DNA from 2 places in the Glutamicibacter sp. 363 genome. Region 1 is predicted to be linked to the other one. Evidence: riboswitches for the same ligand, from Rfam matches in the RefSeq annotation. Region 1 holds a riboswitch; the other holds the start of a gene.
What was found. A riboswitch is a leader RNA that binds a small molecule or an ion and turns the genes downstream of it on or off. The one in region 1 is predicted to bind S-adenosylmethionine.
Positions count from the first base shown of each region.

Region 1 (7,728 bases):
AGCCCACCCAGATAGCCGCCGAGCGAACCATCGGTGCGCAGGACCCGGTGGCAGGGCAGGACGATAGGCAGCGGATTGGTGGCGCAGGCCGATCCAACCGCGCGCACCGCCTTGGGCTTGCCGAGCCTTTCGGCCATCCGGGCATAGCTCCAGGTTTCGCCGTAGCCTATCTGGCTCAGTTCCAGCTGGACTTGCCTGCGGAATTCGGTCGAGAGGCGCAGGTCCAAGGGCACTTCGAATTCCTGCCGGTCCCCGGCAAAGTACTCTTCGAGCTGCCAGGCGACATTGTCCAGTTTTGCTGGCGCGCGCAAGATCCGCGCACCCACTTTGCCGGACAGGATATCGAGGATCGATTCATGCCCCTCGCTTTCGAAGGCGACCCGAACCAGCCCCACCTCCGTGCAGGCCATAAGCAGCCGCCCGATGGGCGAATCCACTACCCGATAGGCGATATCGATCAACTGCTGCTCCCCCGCGCTACGCTCCAGGCGCGTATGGAGCTCGCGCAGCAGCTGCGCCTCGGATGAGGTCGGGTTGGAGTCTGGAGTTTGCGTGTTCATCGGTCGCCTCCTGGTAGTTGATCCTGCGACAGGTGGGTTCGCAGGTTCTTGATTCCGTCGGCTGAAGCACGCCGGGCAGCATCCGCGCTGCCGGAGAGAATCTCGGCGATTTGGGCATAGCCGAGCCCACCCAGATAACGGTAGGCCACGACCAGCCGCTGCTTTTGTGGCAGCAGCTTCACTGCCTGCCACAGCTCCATGTTTGCCACGTGGTCCTCCGCGCTGGTCTCGGACGATGCCCGAGTGGCTGGCTGGACCTCTGCTTGGCTGAGTTCTGGTTTGTGCCGGCGGAGCTCATCGATGGCCTTGCGATGGGCGATGCGCACCAGCCACGCCTGGACATTCGCCTCCTCATCCAGCTCCGGGTACGCCTTCAGCGCGGAGAGAAACGTTTCGGACCAGGCATCCTGCGCGCGGTGCTCATCGAGCAGGGCGCGGCAAACCCGAAGGACGCTCAGCCCGTGGGCCTGGACGATGCGTTCGAATGGCTGTTTCATGCTGCTCCTGGTTCGGTGCTTTCACCATGTAAACGTACCGCCGCGATGTTTTGTGAGGTTTCGTGGGGATTTTTCTTCGAGAAAGATTCTCCGCGGCTGCCTAGCGGTGCTTAAGCAGTACCGGCCCGGTGCCGGATAATCACTGGGTGGCAAACGAGCCTAGCGGGCGTCCGCAAGATCGTGTTCCTGAACGAGTTCGGCGAGCCGGGCAAGGCTGACCGGAATGACTTCTCCATTTTCCACTCCCCGCTCGGCGCGGGTCCCGGCGAGCGCGTCGCGGGTGATGCGCATGGCGGCCCCATGGCTGACCACCAGCATGCGGCGGCCGGGGTTTGCCTGAATCAGTTCGGTCAAGGCGAGCAGCATCCGCTGCAGCACCAGTTCACGGCTCTCGGCTTGCCCCGCCAGCGCAGCCGCTTCCCGCTCGGTCACTTCGATCATGACCCGCCCTTCGAGCGGACCGAAGCCGCGTTCAACCGCGTGAGCAACCGGGGCACCGGTGTCGACGCCGAGTTCCGCGGCGATGAGCGCGGCGGTCTCCTGGGCGCGGGACAGCGGGGAGGCGAGCACCAGATCCCACCCCTCCCCCATGAGCGCTCGCCCGGCCGCGCGCGCCTGTTCGCGGCCGGTCTCGTTCAGCTCGATGTCCGTGCGGCCCTGGAGCCGACCCGCAAGATTCCAGTCGGTCTGCCCGTGTCGTACCAGTGCTAGCGCGGTGTCCATAATTCGAGCATAGGGTAACCGCGGCGCCGCACCCGAATCAGTCTGCGCTTCAACCTTCGCAACCTTAGGACTCATTGTTGGGTCATCCCAGGACATATTGACAGACTATTACTTAACCATCCCGAGCGGCCGAGAGATCTGGTTTGATGACGCCGCAGCAACCTGCCACAGCCGGTGGATCAGGTGCTACCGCCAGAACCGATGGAGCTGCTTTCCACTGGACTCCAGGGGTTATGCGACATTGACCCGGGATTCCTGCCGAAGACCCAGTCGACAAGGAGTCGTAAGCCACCATGGCCGACCACAAGTTTGGATTCCGCACCCGCGCGCTACACGCAGGCGGCACCCCCGATGCCGAGCATGGCGCACGCGCCGTGCCGATCTACCAGAGCACCTCATTCGTCTTCAAAGACACCGATGATGCGGCGAACCTGTTCGCCCTGCAGAAATACGGCAACATCTATTCGCGCATCGGCAATCCGACCGTGGCGGCTTTCGAGGAGCGCATGGCCTCCCTCGAAGGGGGCATCGGCGCGGTAGCCACCGGCTCCGGCATGGCAGCCGAGTTCGTCACCTTCGCGGCGCTGGCACAGGCCGGAGACCACATCGTGGCCTCTTCCAAGCTCTACGGCGGCACCATCACCCAGCTGGACGTCTCCCTGCGCCGCTTCGGCATCAACACCACCTTCGTCGATTCCAACGAGGCGGCCGACTTTGAGGCTGCCATCCAGGAAAACACCAAGGCCGTCTACACCGAGATCGTGGCGAACCCCTCCGGCGACATTGCAGACCTGAAGGGCCTGGCCGAGGTGGCGCACCGGCACAACCTGCCGCTGGTGGTCGACTCCACGCTGACCCCGCCGTACCTGCTGCGCCCTATCGAGCACGGTGCGGACATCGTGATCCACTCGGCGACCAAGTTCATCGGCGGCCACGGCACCACCTTGGGTGGTGTGGTCATCGAGGCCGGCACCTTCAACTGGGGCAACGGCAAGTTCCCCACTATGACCGAACCGGTGCCGAGCTACGGCAACGTGTCCTGGTGGGATAACTTCGGCGAGTACGGCTTCCTGACCAAGCTGCGCAGCGAGCAGCTGCGCGACTTCGGTCCCTCCCTGCCGGCCCAGTCGGCCTTCCAGCTGCTGCAGGGTTTGGAGACGCTGCCGCAGCGCATGGACAACCACTTGGCCAACGCGAAGCAGATCGCCGCGTGGCTCGAAGCCGATGACCGCGTCGGCTATGTGAACTACGCGGGCCTGGAATCCCACCCACAGCATGAGCGGGCCACCGAATTGCTTCCCCTGGGCGTCGGCTCGGTCTTCAGCTTCGGCGTGAAGGGTGGGCGTGCGGCCGGCACCAAGTTCATCGAGGCGTTGCAGCTGGCCAGCCACCTGGCGAATATCGGCGATGCGCGCACCTTGGTGCTGCACCCGGGCTCCACCACGCACCAGCAGCTGAGCGCCGCGCAGATGATTGCCGCCGGCGTTCCGGAGGACCTGATCCGCTTGTCGGTTGGCCTGGAGGACGTCGAAGACATCATCTGGGACCTTGATCAGGCGCTGAGCGCCTCGCAGGCAGCCACCGCGGACGAACAGCTCGACACTCCCACCTATGACGGCGCCGCCTGCGCCGTGCCAGCCGCTTCGAAGGGAGCGAACTAATGAGCATCGAAGAACGCACCTGGCAGGCGCCCGGCGCGGCCGAACGCCTGCAGATCCTGCGCGATACAAAGGTCATCGCCATTGTTGGCGCCTCGAATAAGCCCTCGCGTGCGAGCTATTTCGTCGCCACCTACCTGCTGTCCTCCTCGAAGTACAAGGTGTACTTCATCAACCCGGTGCTCGACGAGATTCTGGGCCAGCCGGTCTACAAGTCGCTGGCGGATCTGCCGGAGACCCCGGATCTGGTTGAGGTCTTCCGAAAGCACGATGACCTTCCCGGCGTACTGGATGAGGCCGTGGCGGTGGGCGCGAAAACGCTGTGGCTGCAGCTTGGATCCTGGCATGAGGAAGTCGCCGCACGCGGCGAGGCGGCGGGCCTGAACGTGGTCATGGATCGCTGCGTCAAGATTGAGCACGCACGCTTCCACGGCGGCTTGCGCCTGGCCGGCTTCAACACCGGAGTCATTTCTTCCAAACGCCAGATCCTGGCGTAGCGCTCGGCTCAATACCTCGATCGGTGGGTTCCCTCTGCGGAGAGGACCCACCGATTTTTGTCTTTTGAACGGATAACCCCACGCAAGCAAAGATTAATCCACAATATTTTTGGATTTCATCTTGACTACCCCACGCAAACGGGCATAAAGTCATGGAAACACAGATTCGTGTGTTGTAGATCATGACTTCATGGAGGCGCAGATGTTTGCCGAGGAAAGACACCGGCTAATCACTGATCAGTTGGCGAATGCCGGGAAAGTAACCGTCGCTCAGCTGGCCCAGCGCTTCGAGATCACCGCCGAAACGGTCCGCCGCGATCTGGCCCAGATGGAATCAGAGAACCTCTTGCGCCGGGTGCACGGCGGTGCGGTCGCGGCCAGCGAGGCGAGCACCCGCGAGGAAAGCTATGTAGCCCGCACTGCCATCCACGCCGAGGCCAAGGCCCGGATTGCCCAGCGCGCGCTGAGCCTGCTCCCGGTCTCCGATGCCTCGGTCATTCTCGATGCGGGAACCACCACCGAGATTCTCGCCGAACGCATGGTGAAAACCAATGCAGGGTCGGGGCTCGTGGTGATCACCCACGCGCTGCCGATCGCCACCGCGCTGATGCAAAGCCCGCAGATTGCCTTGGAAATGATTGGCGGACGAGTTCGCGGAATCACCGGCGCCAGCAGCGGGGCGCGCACCGCACAGGAATACGCGAACTACCGCGCAGACATTGCTTTTATCGGAACCAACGGCCTGCATGCCGGCTTCGGGCTGAGCACCCCGGACCCGTTGGAAGCCGCCGTCAAAACGGCGCTGGTCGCCAGCGCCCGCCGGGTGGTCCTCCTGGTGGATTCCTCGAAATTCGAGCAGGAAACCCTGGTCCGCTTCGCGCGGCTGGACCAGGTGGACACGATCGTCACCGATCACGCCCCGGAAGCCGAGCTGTCCCGCGCCCTGGAACTAGCCGAGGTAGAGGTAGTGGTCGCATGATTATCACCCTGACCTGCAACCCGGCCCTGGACAAGACCATCGAGCTGCTGGATCCGCTGGCCCACGGAGCGGTCCAGCGCGCGGCCAGAAGCCACACCCAAGCCGCCGGCAAGGGAGTCAATGTTTCCCGGGCGATCTCGATCGCCGGTGCCCAGAGCCTGGCATTGCTCCCCGGAGCGGCCAATGACCCCTTGATCGCGGCGCTGCGCGGCGACGGGCTTGAGTTCAAGGCGCTGCCCATCGATGGGCCCTTGCGCACCAACATCGCCATCACCGACCCGGACGGCACCACCACGAAGATCAACGAATCGGGTCCGGTGCTCACGGCCGAGGCGCTGAACGCACTGAGCGCGCTGGTGCTGGAATCCGCTGGCGCAGCCCAATGGGTGGTGATGGCCGGCTCGCTGCCACCGGGAGCACCCGCAGATTTCTACGCCCAGCTCACCGCGGCACTGCGCGATGCGCTCGGGGTGAATTGCCCGCACATCGCCGTGGACACCTCCGGTGAACCGCTGCGCCAGCTCTTTGCCCACGGCCCAAGCCACGTCCCGGATCTGATCAAGCCAAATGCCGAGGAACTGGCCGAACTGGTGGGCTCGCAGCTCACCGAGGAGCAGCTCGAGGCCGACGCCGAGCTGACCGCGAGCACCTGCCGCGACCTGCTCGAACGCGGGGCCGGCGCGGTGCTTGCCACCCTCGGAGCGCACGGCGCCGTGCTGGCAACGGGCCAGGGCGCCTGGCATGGCTGGCACCAGCCGATCACCGCCCGCAGCACCGTGGGCGCCGGAGACTCTTCGCTGGCAGGCTACCTGCTAGCGGCCATCTCCGGGGCAGCACCGGATCAGTGTCTTGGCTCCGCCATCGCCTACGGCGCGGCGGCGGCCTCACTTCCCGGCTCAACCATTCCCGCACCATCCGATCTCACCGTGGACGCCGTCACCGTTCTCGCACTAACCCCAAGGCAAGGATCATAGCTATGAGCGACCTGATCACCACCCAGCTCGTCACCCTCGACGCGCACTTGGGCACCTCGACCTCCGAGGTCATCAACCATCTGGCGCATTTGGTGGCCCAGGCCTCCCGCGCCACCGACGCCTCGGCTTTGGCCGAGCATGCGCTGGCCCGAGAAGCCAAAACGGCAACCGGCGTCCCCGGGGGCATCGCGATCCCGCACTGCCGTTCGGCGGCCGTGACCATCCCGACCCTGGCCATGGCGCGCCTGGCCACCCCGGTGGACTTCGGAGCCAAGGACGGCCCGGCGGATCTGATCTTCTTCATCGCCGCCCCGGAAGGCGCCGACAAGGATCATTTGAAGCTGCTCTCCAAGCTGGCCCGCGCACTGGTCAAGAAGACCTTCACCGGCGCCCTGCGTGAAGCCAAGAGCGACGAGGAAATCGTCGCACTGGTCTCCGCGGTGATCTCCGATAGCCCCACGGTGCCTGCCGCGCAGCCCGAAGCGCCGGCTGCTACCGCGAAGGTCTCCAGGATCGTTGCGGTCACCGCCTGCCCCACGGGCATCGCGCACACCTACATGGCGGCCGACTCGCTGGCGCAAAGCGCCGAGGAGCTCGGCATCGACTTCGCCGTGGAAACCCAGGGCTCCTCCGGCTCAACCGCCTTGGACCCGGCGGTTATCGAAGCCGCCGACGCGGTGATCTTCGCGGTAGACGTCGACGTGCGTGACCGCTCGCGTTTCGCCGGCAAACCGGTGATCCAGGTTCCCGTCAAACGCGGCATCGACGAGCCGGAAAAGCTCTTGCAGGATGCCATCGCCGCGGCCACCGATCCCAACGCACGCAAGGTTCCCGCCGGCACGGCCGCCGCGGAATCCGAACAGGGCGGCGGCAAGCAAGGCTTCGGCGCCGACCTGAAGCGTGCACTGCTCACCGGCGTCTCCTACATGATCCCGTTTGTCGCCGGCGGCGGTTTGCTGATCGCCTTAGGCTTCCTGCTCGGCGGTTACGACATCACCGACGTGGCCGATCAGTACCTGGCGGAGACGACGCTGTTCAATCTGCCGGACGAGGGGCTCCTGGCCTTCCTCGGCGCGGTCGCCTTCAAGATCGGCGGGTTGTCCATGGGCTTCCTGGTGCCGGCGCTGGCCGGCTACATCGCCTACGCCTACGCCGACCGTCCGGGCATCGCCCCCGGTTTCACCGCCGGTGCGGTGGCCGGGTTCATGGGAGCCGGTTTCCTCGGCGGTATCGTCGGCGGCCTGATTGCCGGACTGGCGGCACGCTGGATCAGCTCGTGGAACGTTCCGCGCTGGCTGCGCGGCCTGATGCCGGTGGTCATCGTGCCGCTACTGGGCTCGATCATCGCCTCGGGGCTGATGATCCTCTTCCTCGGCGGCCCGATCGCAAAACTCACCGAAGCCTTGAACTCATGGCTATCGGGCATGTCGGGCACCGCCGCGGCAATTCTTGGACTGATTCTCGGCCTGATGATGGCGGTGGATCTGGGCGGACCGGTCAACAAGGTCGCTTACTCCTTCGCCGTGGCAGGTCTGGGAGCCGGCTCGATTACCGATAATCCGGCACCGCTGATGATCATGGCGGCGGTTATGGCCGCGGGCATGGTTCCACCACTGGCCATGGCGCTGGCCACCGCGGTCTCCCCGAGGCTCTTCACCGGGGCCGAACGCGAAAACGGCAAGGCTGCCTGGCTGCTCGGTGCCGCGTTCATCTCAGAAGGGGCGATCCCCTTCGCCGCGGCGGATCCGCTGCGCGTCATCCCGGCCTCGATGGTCGGCGCCGGGGTCACCGGTTCGCTGATCATGACCTTTGATGTGGTCAGCCAGGCACCGCACGGCGG
Region 1 covers NZ_JBQSYR010000026.1:13,053-20,780, reverse strand. The annotation lists gene ACT3UA_RS14985 (methylated-DNA--[protein]-cysteine S-methyltransferase) at 1-560, opposite strand, end outside; gene ACT3UA_RS14980 (RNA polymerase sigma factor) at 557-1,057, opposite strand; gene ACT3UA_RS14975 (histidine phosphatase family protein) at 1,217-1,855, opposite strand; SAM riboswitch class I at 1,894-1,988, shown strand; gene ACT3UA_RS14970 (O-acetylhomoserine aminocarboxypropyltransferase/cysteine synthase family protein) at 2,074-3,441, shown strand; gene ACT3UA_RS14965 (CoA-binding protein) at 3,441-3,935, shown strand; gene ACT3UA_RS14960 (DeoR/GlpR family DNA-binding transcription regulator) at 4,138-4,914, shown strand; gene ACT3UA_RS14955 (1-phosphofructokinase family hexose kinase) at 4,911-5,888, shown strand; gene ACT3UA_RS14950 (PTS fructose transporter subunit IIABC) at 5,891-7,728, shown strand, end outside.

Region 2 (7,728 bases), on a different contig from region 1:
ATGATCCTGATTACCGAACAGGGACTGGCCGACCTGCGCGGGCTGTCACCGAAGCAGCGCGCCCAGCTGGTTATCGACAAGTGCGCGCACCCCACGTACCGTCCGATGCTCCAGGACTACTTCGACCGGGCCCGGAGCGAAAGCTACGGCAAGCACACCCCGCACCTGCTGGGCGAGGCCTTGAGCTGGCACCAGCGCTACTACGAGACCGGGGATATGCGCCTGGCCCGGTAGCAGTCCGCCGCATACCGTGCAGCGAGCCCGCGAAAACCCAAGGGTTTTCGCGGGCTCGCACTCGTTCACTGCCCCGAAATCATCCCGGAGCAGACCAGATCCGCGGCCAGGCGCAGTTCCGGGGCGGAGCGTTGCCCGCCGGTTGCAGCGCCCAGCAGCGGCGGAGCCCCCAGAAAGCTGGCCCAGAGCCGGGCGGCGGCCTGCAGAAATCGCTGATCCACCGCGCAGGTCACGCTCAAGCTCAGCACCTGCTCGATGGACCGCTCGAGATCATGCAGGTAACGCGCCAGGGCGGCTGCCACCTCGTCGTGGGTATGCTGTTCGCGCCACAGCACCACCCGGAGCATCGTGGAACGCGCTTGCTCCGCGCAGTAGCGTTCGGCGATCTTCACGAGGCCCGAGGCAGGATCGCCGGGAACTGCCAGCGCGCCGGAATCGATCTCCGTGCCCTGCAGGCGTTCCTCCAGCAAGGCGGTGAGCAGGGCGGACTTCGCCGGGAAATAGTAGAACAGGAGCCCTTTGGGTACACCGGCATCCCTGGCGATATGCGAGGTAGGGGTCCCATCGAAGCCTTGCTTCGCGAACAGCTGTTCGGCGGCGTCCAGAATGCGGGTGCGCGCGGAGGCCCCGGTTTCGTCCTTGGCGCGAGGAGAGTGCTTGCCACCATGGGTCGGGTTGCGCAGGGGCATGGGGGATCCTTCCGCGGTTGAGCTGCGGGCAAGAACGACGCGTGCGACTCAGCGGGCTCTGCCCGTCGTCCCGCACGCGTCCGGTTGCGTGTTGCCGGTGGTTGTCAGTGCGCGGCCCGCGTACCGCCATGGGTTTCGTGGCGCATGTGCATCGCCGGTGCGATCGCCCAGAGGGAAGCAACCAGGCCTACGGCGCCACAGATCCATGAGACCCAAGAAGCAGTGGCATAGCTGCTTGCATAGGATCCGAGCCAAGGGGCGACGGCCAAGAGTGCGCTGACCGCGGCCAGAATCCACTCCAGGCTGACCAGCCGTGGCATGGCGACACTCCATATGCCGACAACGACCATCAGGGCGCCAAGGCCCACCATCAGGTTCATGGACATCGTGGTGCCCGTGACCCATGTTGTCGACAGCGCGGCGTAGGCGCCAGCCACCACGACAACCCAATCTTGCCACCGAGTCCACTTCTTCATTGAAAGTCACCTTCCCAGAGGTCGGAGTGCTCCCTTTGGGAGTCAATTTCCAATTTATGATTGATTGACCGCCCGGTCAATAGTTTATCCGGGGTACCGGACTGCGGCTGGAGAGCCGATCCTGGCCGCGCATGCCGTTGCGCGACCAGCCAGCTGACGGCCGTATTTCCGGTAGCCAACGGTCGCTTGTAGCCGGTGCGCCGGCGCTAGTGATGCAGGCTCGGGCGATAGATGAGCTCTTGTGTCCGGCCATCGAGCAGTCGGGACTCTACGAGTTCCAGGTCGAAGTCCTCGGCCCCCTCGAAGATCGGTGATTGCCCGGTCAATCCGGTGAGCACCGGGAAGATGGTGACCTGGATATAGTCGACCAGGCCGGCTGCCAACAGCGAACGGTTCATGGACAGCGAACCGTGGGAGCGCAGCGGCACCGGCGACTCGGCTTTCAGCCGCGGAACTACCGCAAGGGCATCGCCGCGTGCGATGACCGCGTCGGGCCAGTCCAGCGGGCCGGCGAGAGAGTTGGAAATAACGGTGGCAGGCTGCTCGTGCATGGCCTCGCCCCAGGGGTCATCAACATCCGTATATTTCTCCGCCTCGGCCCAGAACTGGGCGAAGAGCCGATAGGTGTTCGCGCCGAAGACCATCCGGCAGGGTGGCGCGTAGTGCTCGAGCCGCCGAGCGAGCAGCTCCGGGCCCTGTTTGCCCCAGTAGCCGCCCCAATTTCCGGTGGCGCTGCCGAACCCGTCGAGGCTGGAGAAGATGTCGAAGGTATATGTCGCTGCCATGGGAACTCCCCGTGAAATCTGCGCTAAGTGCACCTCACCTTACGCCTCGCAGGTGCGCGGGGGAACCCAAGGCAGGCATCAGATCATGCGTTCTCCCGATGCGCGGCAAGGCTTCGATTGCGCAGCACGTTCTTTTGCACCTTGCCGGTAGAGGTGCGCGGCAGATCCTGCGGGAACACGATGGTGCGTGGCACCTTGAACCCAGCCAGCCGTTCGCGGGCAAAATTGATCAGCGTCGCCTCGTCCAGGCTCGAACCGGTGGTGCGAATGACATAGGCGACCGGACGCTCGCCCCATTTGTCGTCGGGGACGCCCACCACCGCAAGATCCAGCACCTGCGGGTGCGCGGCGAGAGCCTGTTCGACCTCAATGGTGGAGATGTTCTCGCCACCTGAAATGATGATGTCCTTGGCGCGGTCACGCACCTGGATGTAGCCGTCCGGGTGCATCACTCCCAGATCGCCGGTATGGAAGTAGCCGCCGGAGAAGGCCTGCTCGGTGGCTGCCGCATCGCGGTAATAGCCAATCATCACGTTGTTGCCGCGCAGGACGATCTCACCCATGGTTTGCCCATCGGCGGGAACGTCCACCATGTGCTCGTCGACAATGCGTGCGCTCTCGGCGGTCAGCATGCCCACGCCTTGGCGGGAGAGCATTGCGGCTCGTGCGTCCGCATCCAGCTGCTCCCAGTCATCCTGGTATTCGCAGATGGTGTAGGGGCCATAGACCTCGGTGAGCCCATATACGTGGACCACCTCGATGCCCAGTTTCTGCAGCTTCGCGATGATCGCCGGGGACGGCGGGGCGCCGGCGGTGGTGATGCGCAGCGGATCGCTCAGGGCGTGGGCGCGCGTAGCGTCGGCAATGATCGAGCAGACCGTCGGGGCTCCGCACAGATGCGTGGCGCAAAGATTCTCAATGGCGTCCCACACCGCCTCCTCGCGCACCCCGCGCAAGCAGAGGTGCGTGCCGCCCGCGGCGGTGACCGCCCAGGGGGTGCACCAGCCGTTGCAGTGGAACATCGGCAGGGTCCACAGATAGCGGGTCTTTGCGGTGAAGCCCTGGTGGTGGGCCTCGCTCAGCGAGTTCAGGTAGCTGCCGCGGTGCGAGTACAGCACGCCCTTGGGCTTGCCGGTGGTGCCCGAGGTGTAGTTCAACGTGATCGGGGCGCGCTCATCTGCCACCTCGTAGCTCAGGCGTTCCTCGCCGGCCGCGTCCAGCAGCTCGGAGAGCACCGCGTCCACGGCGACCGCCGGTCGCGCTCCGGCATATTGGTCATCGGTGATCTCGATCAACGCTTCCAAGGTCGGGATCTCGGAGCGCAGGGTGGAGGTATTCGCCAACAGTTCGGTATCGGCGAAGAGCAGCTTAGACTCGGAATGATCCATGATGTAGCGCAGTTCGTGTGCCGAGAGCCGGGTGTTCAGTGCGATCAGCACGCCCCCGGCCAGCGGTACCGCGTAGTGGGCCATGAGCATCTCGGGAGTATTCGGCGCCAGCACCGCGACGCGGTCCCCGGGCGCGATCCGGGCCTTGATGACCTGGGCGAAGCGTTGCACTCGCCGCTCGAATTCGGCGTAGCTGTAGCTGCGGGTCCCGTGGATCACCGCGGTCTTCGACGCATATACCTCGGCCGAACGCTGCAGGAATCGCAGGGGTGTGAGTTCCGAGTGGTTAGCCTGAGTCAAGACCATGTGTGCGATATCCTTCGATTCGTATCCGTGGTTTCCTTCAGCATACGTATGTGAGCTGAAACACTTGCGACCTTCATGGTGGCATGAACCTCAGGTTCAATCCAAGAAACGCGGTATCAATTCGTTCAGTGGCCGAAATTCAGCGCCGGGTGACAGTTCGGTCGAGGAGCGCCTCTGGAGAGATGCCGAGAATCCTGTCGTCACCCGCATGCGGGGTGCCGCGACCGTCGGTGTTGTTCGTCAGCACCCAGAGCTCGCCGGTCTCACTGGCCTTCACGTCTCTCAGGCGCCCGTGGTCACCTACGAGGAGCTCGGTGGAATCGTCGGGCGCGCTCAGCTCGACGGCTCGCAGGCGCTCCCCGCGCAGGTTGGCGATGTAGAGGACCCCGTCGTGGATGGCGATGCCGCTGGGGCTCGCGGACTGCGTGCTCCATTGCTGGATCGGGTCGCGGTATTCGGGATCTTCCGCAATGCCTTCGTACGCCGGCCAGCCGTAGTTGGCTCCGGGCTCGATAATGTTCAATTCATCCCAGCGGTTCTGCCCAAACTCGCTGGCATACATGGTTCCGTCGGGAGCCCAAGCGATACCCTGTGGATTGCGATGGCCGACACTGAATACCGGCGAACCGGGGAATGGGTTGTCGTCGGGGATCTCGCCCTGAATGGTCAGCCGCAGAATCTTTCCGCCTAGACTTTCCAGATCCTGAGCCGAGGCTTCATTTCCAGCGTCTCCCACGGTCGCATAGAGCATCGAATCCGGGCCGATGGCTAGACGCCCCCCGTTGTGGATTCCTGCCGATGGCAATTCGGACAGGATCGTCCGCGGTTGACTCAGCGCGAGCGCACCGCTTTCGCCGGAAAGCTCGAATCGCTGGATGCGATTGCCGTCTTCTGCGGTGGAGTATGCGAAAAGGTAGGGCTGTTGATAGGCCAGCCCAAGCAGTCCGCCTTCGCCACCATGGACCACGTCGTCCAGGCGGATGATCTGCCTGGTTTTGCCCGCTGAATCTATTTCCACGATCCGCCCCGAATCGCGTTCCGAAACGATCAGCGTATTTTCGGCGAAGGCCATGGACCAGGGGGCGGCTAGCTCGGCTGCGATACTTCGCGGTTCGGGCGACTTGGTATCGACTGCGCTGCTGCTTGACGTGGGGCCGGGGGAGCGCGGTGCTTCGGAGGCGCATCCGGTGAGCATCGCGGCGCAGGCGAGAATCCCAAGGAAAACGGTGATCTTCGGATTACCAGCTATTCGAGGCCGCATGGTTTCAGGCTAGCAAGATCCGTTCGCTATGCAAGAGGCTGGGCGCTTCGTATCGCACCGAAGGGGAGCGGTATCAGCGGGCCGCGCAGCCGCATCCGAACCCTCCGGTGATTGAATAAATTTCCAATGGACCCTCGAATACTTGTGGCTCATCGAATTTTGGGTTGAATATTTCGATTTGCGAAGCAATTTGTTTGACGCGCGGGAGCTTAGGCCAATATCGTTTTAATCAGAATCATGAGCGTCAGCTAAAGGCCCTGGCTAGCTGGCCGGCAACCCTCTATACGGTAGCGGGGTGCTCCAGGTGAAGATTCGGTGTCGCGCAACACCGCACGATACAAGTACCGCACATCGAGGCGTTAAACCTTCGACGGCGGGTAAGAGCAAGTCAAAGCTGCTTTAGCCTGCCGCCGACCGTCGCCGTACCGGTGGGCATGAAGCAAAGGAAGTCAAGGCATGTCTTTGAATCAGGAACTTGACGCACTGACGCTGCGCAAGGTTTTCGCCCAGCACCCATCGGGAATTGCCACTCTGTGCGCCGAAGTCAACGGGGAAAAGACGGGAATCGTCGCTTCCTCATTCACCGTAGGGGTTTCCTTGGAACCGGCGTTGGTGATGTTTGCCGTGCAGAAAACCTCGAACACTTGGCCGAAGCTGCGGGACGCAAATCGAATCGGCGTTTCGGTGCTCAGCGAGCGCAATGAAGGGGTCTGCGGGCAGATCGCTTCCAAGAGCGGAGATCGATTCCGCGGGGTGGACACCCACACCAGCGACGACGGCTCGTTGTTCATCCATGACTCAACGCTGTGGCTCGACACGACGATCTACAGTGAGGTTGAGGCCGGAGACCATTGGGTCATCCTGTTGCAGGTCCATGGCCATAAGGTCGCCGAGCATTTACCGTCGATTTTCCATGATTCACGATTTCACTCGTTACCAGTCCCGGAACTCGTCTAAATAGTTGTCGTCGCTTCGCGCCACCTGTCATTTTCGCTGACATGTGGCGCGCAGTCGTTTAACTGGCCCGGCGGGCTCGGACCGCGCGGGCGCGTTAAGTTCATATGACCGCAGAGGGGTGCTCTGCATCGAATTGTGGATTACTCGCCTCGAAGTTACGTTTCAGTAGCTTTTTGGAGCGGTGACTACCGCGTTCTTCACGAAGATTCTTTCCACAAAACTATCCACACCTCTGTGGATGGTACGTTGATAAGTCGTTGCAGCAGGTTGAAAACACCGGAATCCCGCGAGTTATGCTGTGGATAACGTCATTTGCGAAGGTTGACTCTACAAAGAAATTAACTTTCTATCCACAGGTGTGCAAACAACAAACTCCAAGTCAGATAGTCATTAGCGCAACTTAAGTGGGGTAATCCACAAGCTTCTCCCCAAGTCGCACACAGGGTCATCCACAGCTAGAGGGGGATTATCCACAGATCTTGTGGATAACAGAGTTTGCGGCTATGGATAAGAGACCTACTGTTGGCTTTGGGACTGATATATCCACAGGTACCGCCGACACGATAACGTCGGTTGGCGGTGACATGCTTGAGTGTTGCCATCATGGCACAAGGGTATTTCCCAGAGGGTCAATAGGGGATGGAAGTGTCAGTTATGAGCGCGGAGCCGGTCTACGAGAGTCAGGGTTCGGAAGCGGGTCGCACCCCGCCGCAGGATATTCCTGCCGAAATGTCGGTTCTTGGCGGCATGATGCTGTCGAAGGATGCGATCGCCGACGTGGTCGAGGCGCTGCGCGGAACAGATTTCTATCGCCCGGCCCATGAATCCATTTTTGACGCAATCATCGATCTCTACGGACGAGGCGAACCAGCCGATGCCGTGACGGTCTCCGATCTGCTCACCAAGCGCAGCGAGATCGCCCGCGTGGGTGGCGCCGCCTATCTGCACAACCTCATCCAGCAGGTGCCCACCGCCGCGAACGCCGGCTACTACGCCGAAATCGTGCGCGAACGCGCCGTATTGCGCCGACTGGTCGATGCCGGGACCCGGATCGTCCAGATGGGCTATTCGCCCGATGGTGAGGTTGACGCGATCGTCAACGAGGCGCAGGCCGAGGTGTACAAGGTCGCCGAGAACCGCAACAGCGAAGACTACGTGCGCCTGAGCGACATCATCGAGGGAACCGTCGATGAGATCGAGAATGCGGCGAACGCCGGCGACGGAATTACCGGCGTGCCAACCGGGTTCTACGAATTCGACGAACTGACCCAGGGGTTGAAGGGTGGTCAGATGATCATCATCGCCGCCCGCCCCGCAGTGGGTAAGTCGACCTTCGCCCTGGACTTCGCCCGTTCCGCGGCAATTAAGAACAATATGGCCACCGTCTTCTTCTCGCTGGAAATGGGCCGCAACGAAATTGCGATGCGCCTGCTCTCGGCAGAAGCATCCATCCAGCTGCAGGATCTGCGCAAGGGTTCGGTGGAAGACGCACAATGGACGAAGATTGCCACCACCATGGGCCGGTTGAATGAAGCGCCGCTGTTCATCGACGATTCGCCGAATATGTCCATGATGGAAATCCGCGCCAAGTGCCGCCGCCTGAAGCAGCGCAATGAGCTGCGCATGATCATC
Region 2 covers NZ_JBQSYR010000002.1:68,352-76,079, reverse strand. The annotation lists gene ACT3UA_RS01910 (acetyl-CoA hydrolase/transferase family protein) at 1-234, shown strand, start outside; gene ACT3UA_RS01905 (TetR/AcrR family transcriptional regulator) at 300-923, opposite strand; gene ACT3UA_RS01900 (SPW repeat domain-containing protein) at 1,028-1,399, opposite strand; gene ACT3UA_RS01895 (dihydrofolate reductase family protein) at 1,606-2,184, opposite strand; gene ACT3UA_RS01890 (AMP-binding protein) at 2,268-3,878, opposite strand; gene ACT3UA_RS01885 (PQQ-dependent sugar dehydrogenase) at 4,018-5,139, opposite strand; SAM riboswitch class IV at 5,373-5,489, shown strand; gene ACT3UA_RS01880 (flavin reductase family protein) at 5,596-6,096, shown strand; gene dnaB (replicative DNA helicase) at 6,751-7,728, shown strand, end outside.
Region 2: another riboswitch for S-adenosylmethionine. It lies ahead of ACT3UA_RS01880 (flavin reductase family protein); the one in region 1 lies ahead of ACT3UA_RS14970 (O-acetylhomoserine aminocarboxypropyltransferase/cysteine synthase family protein).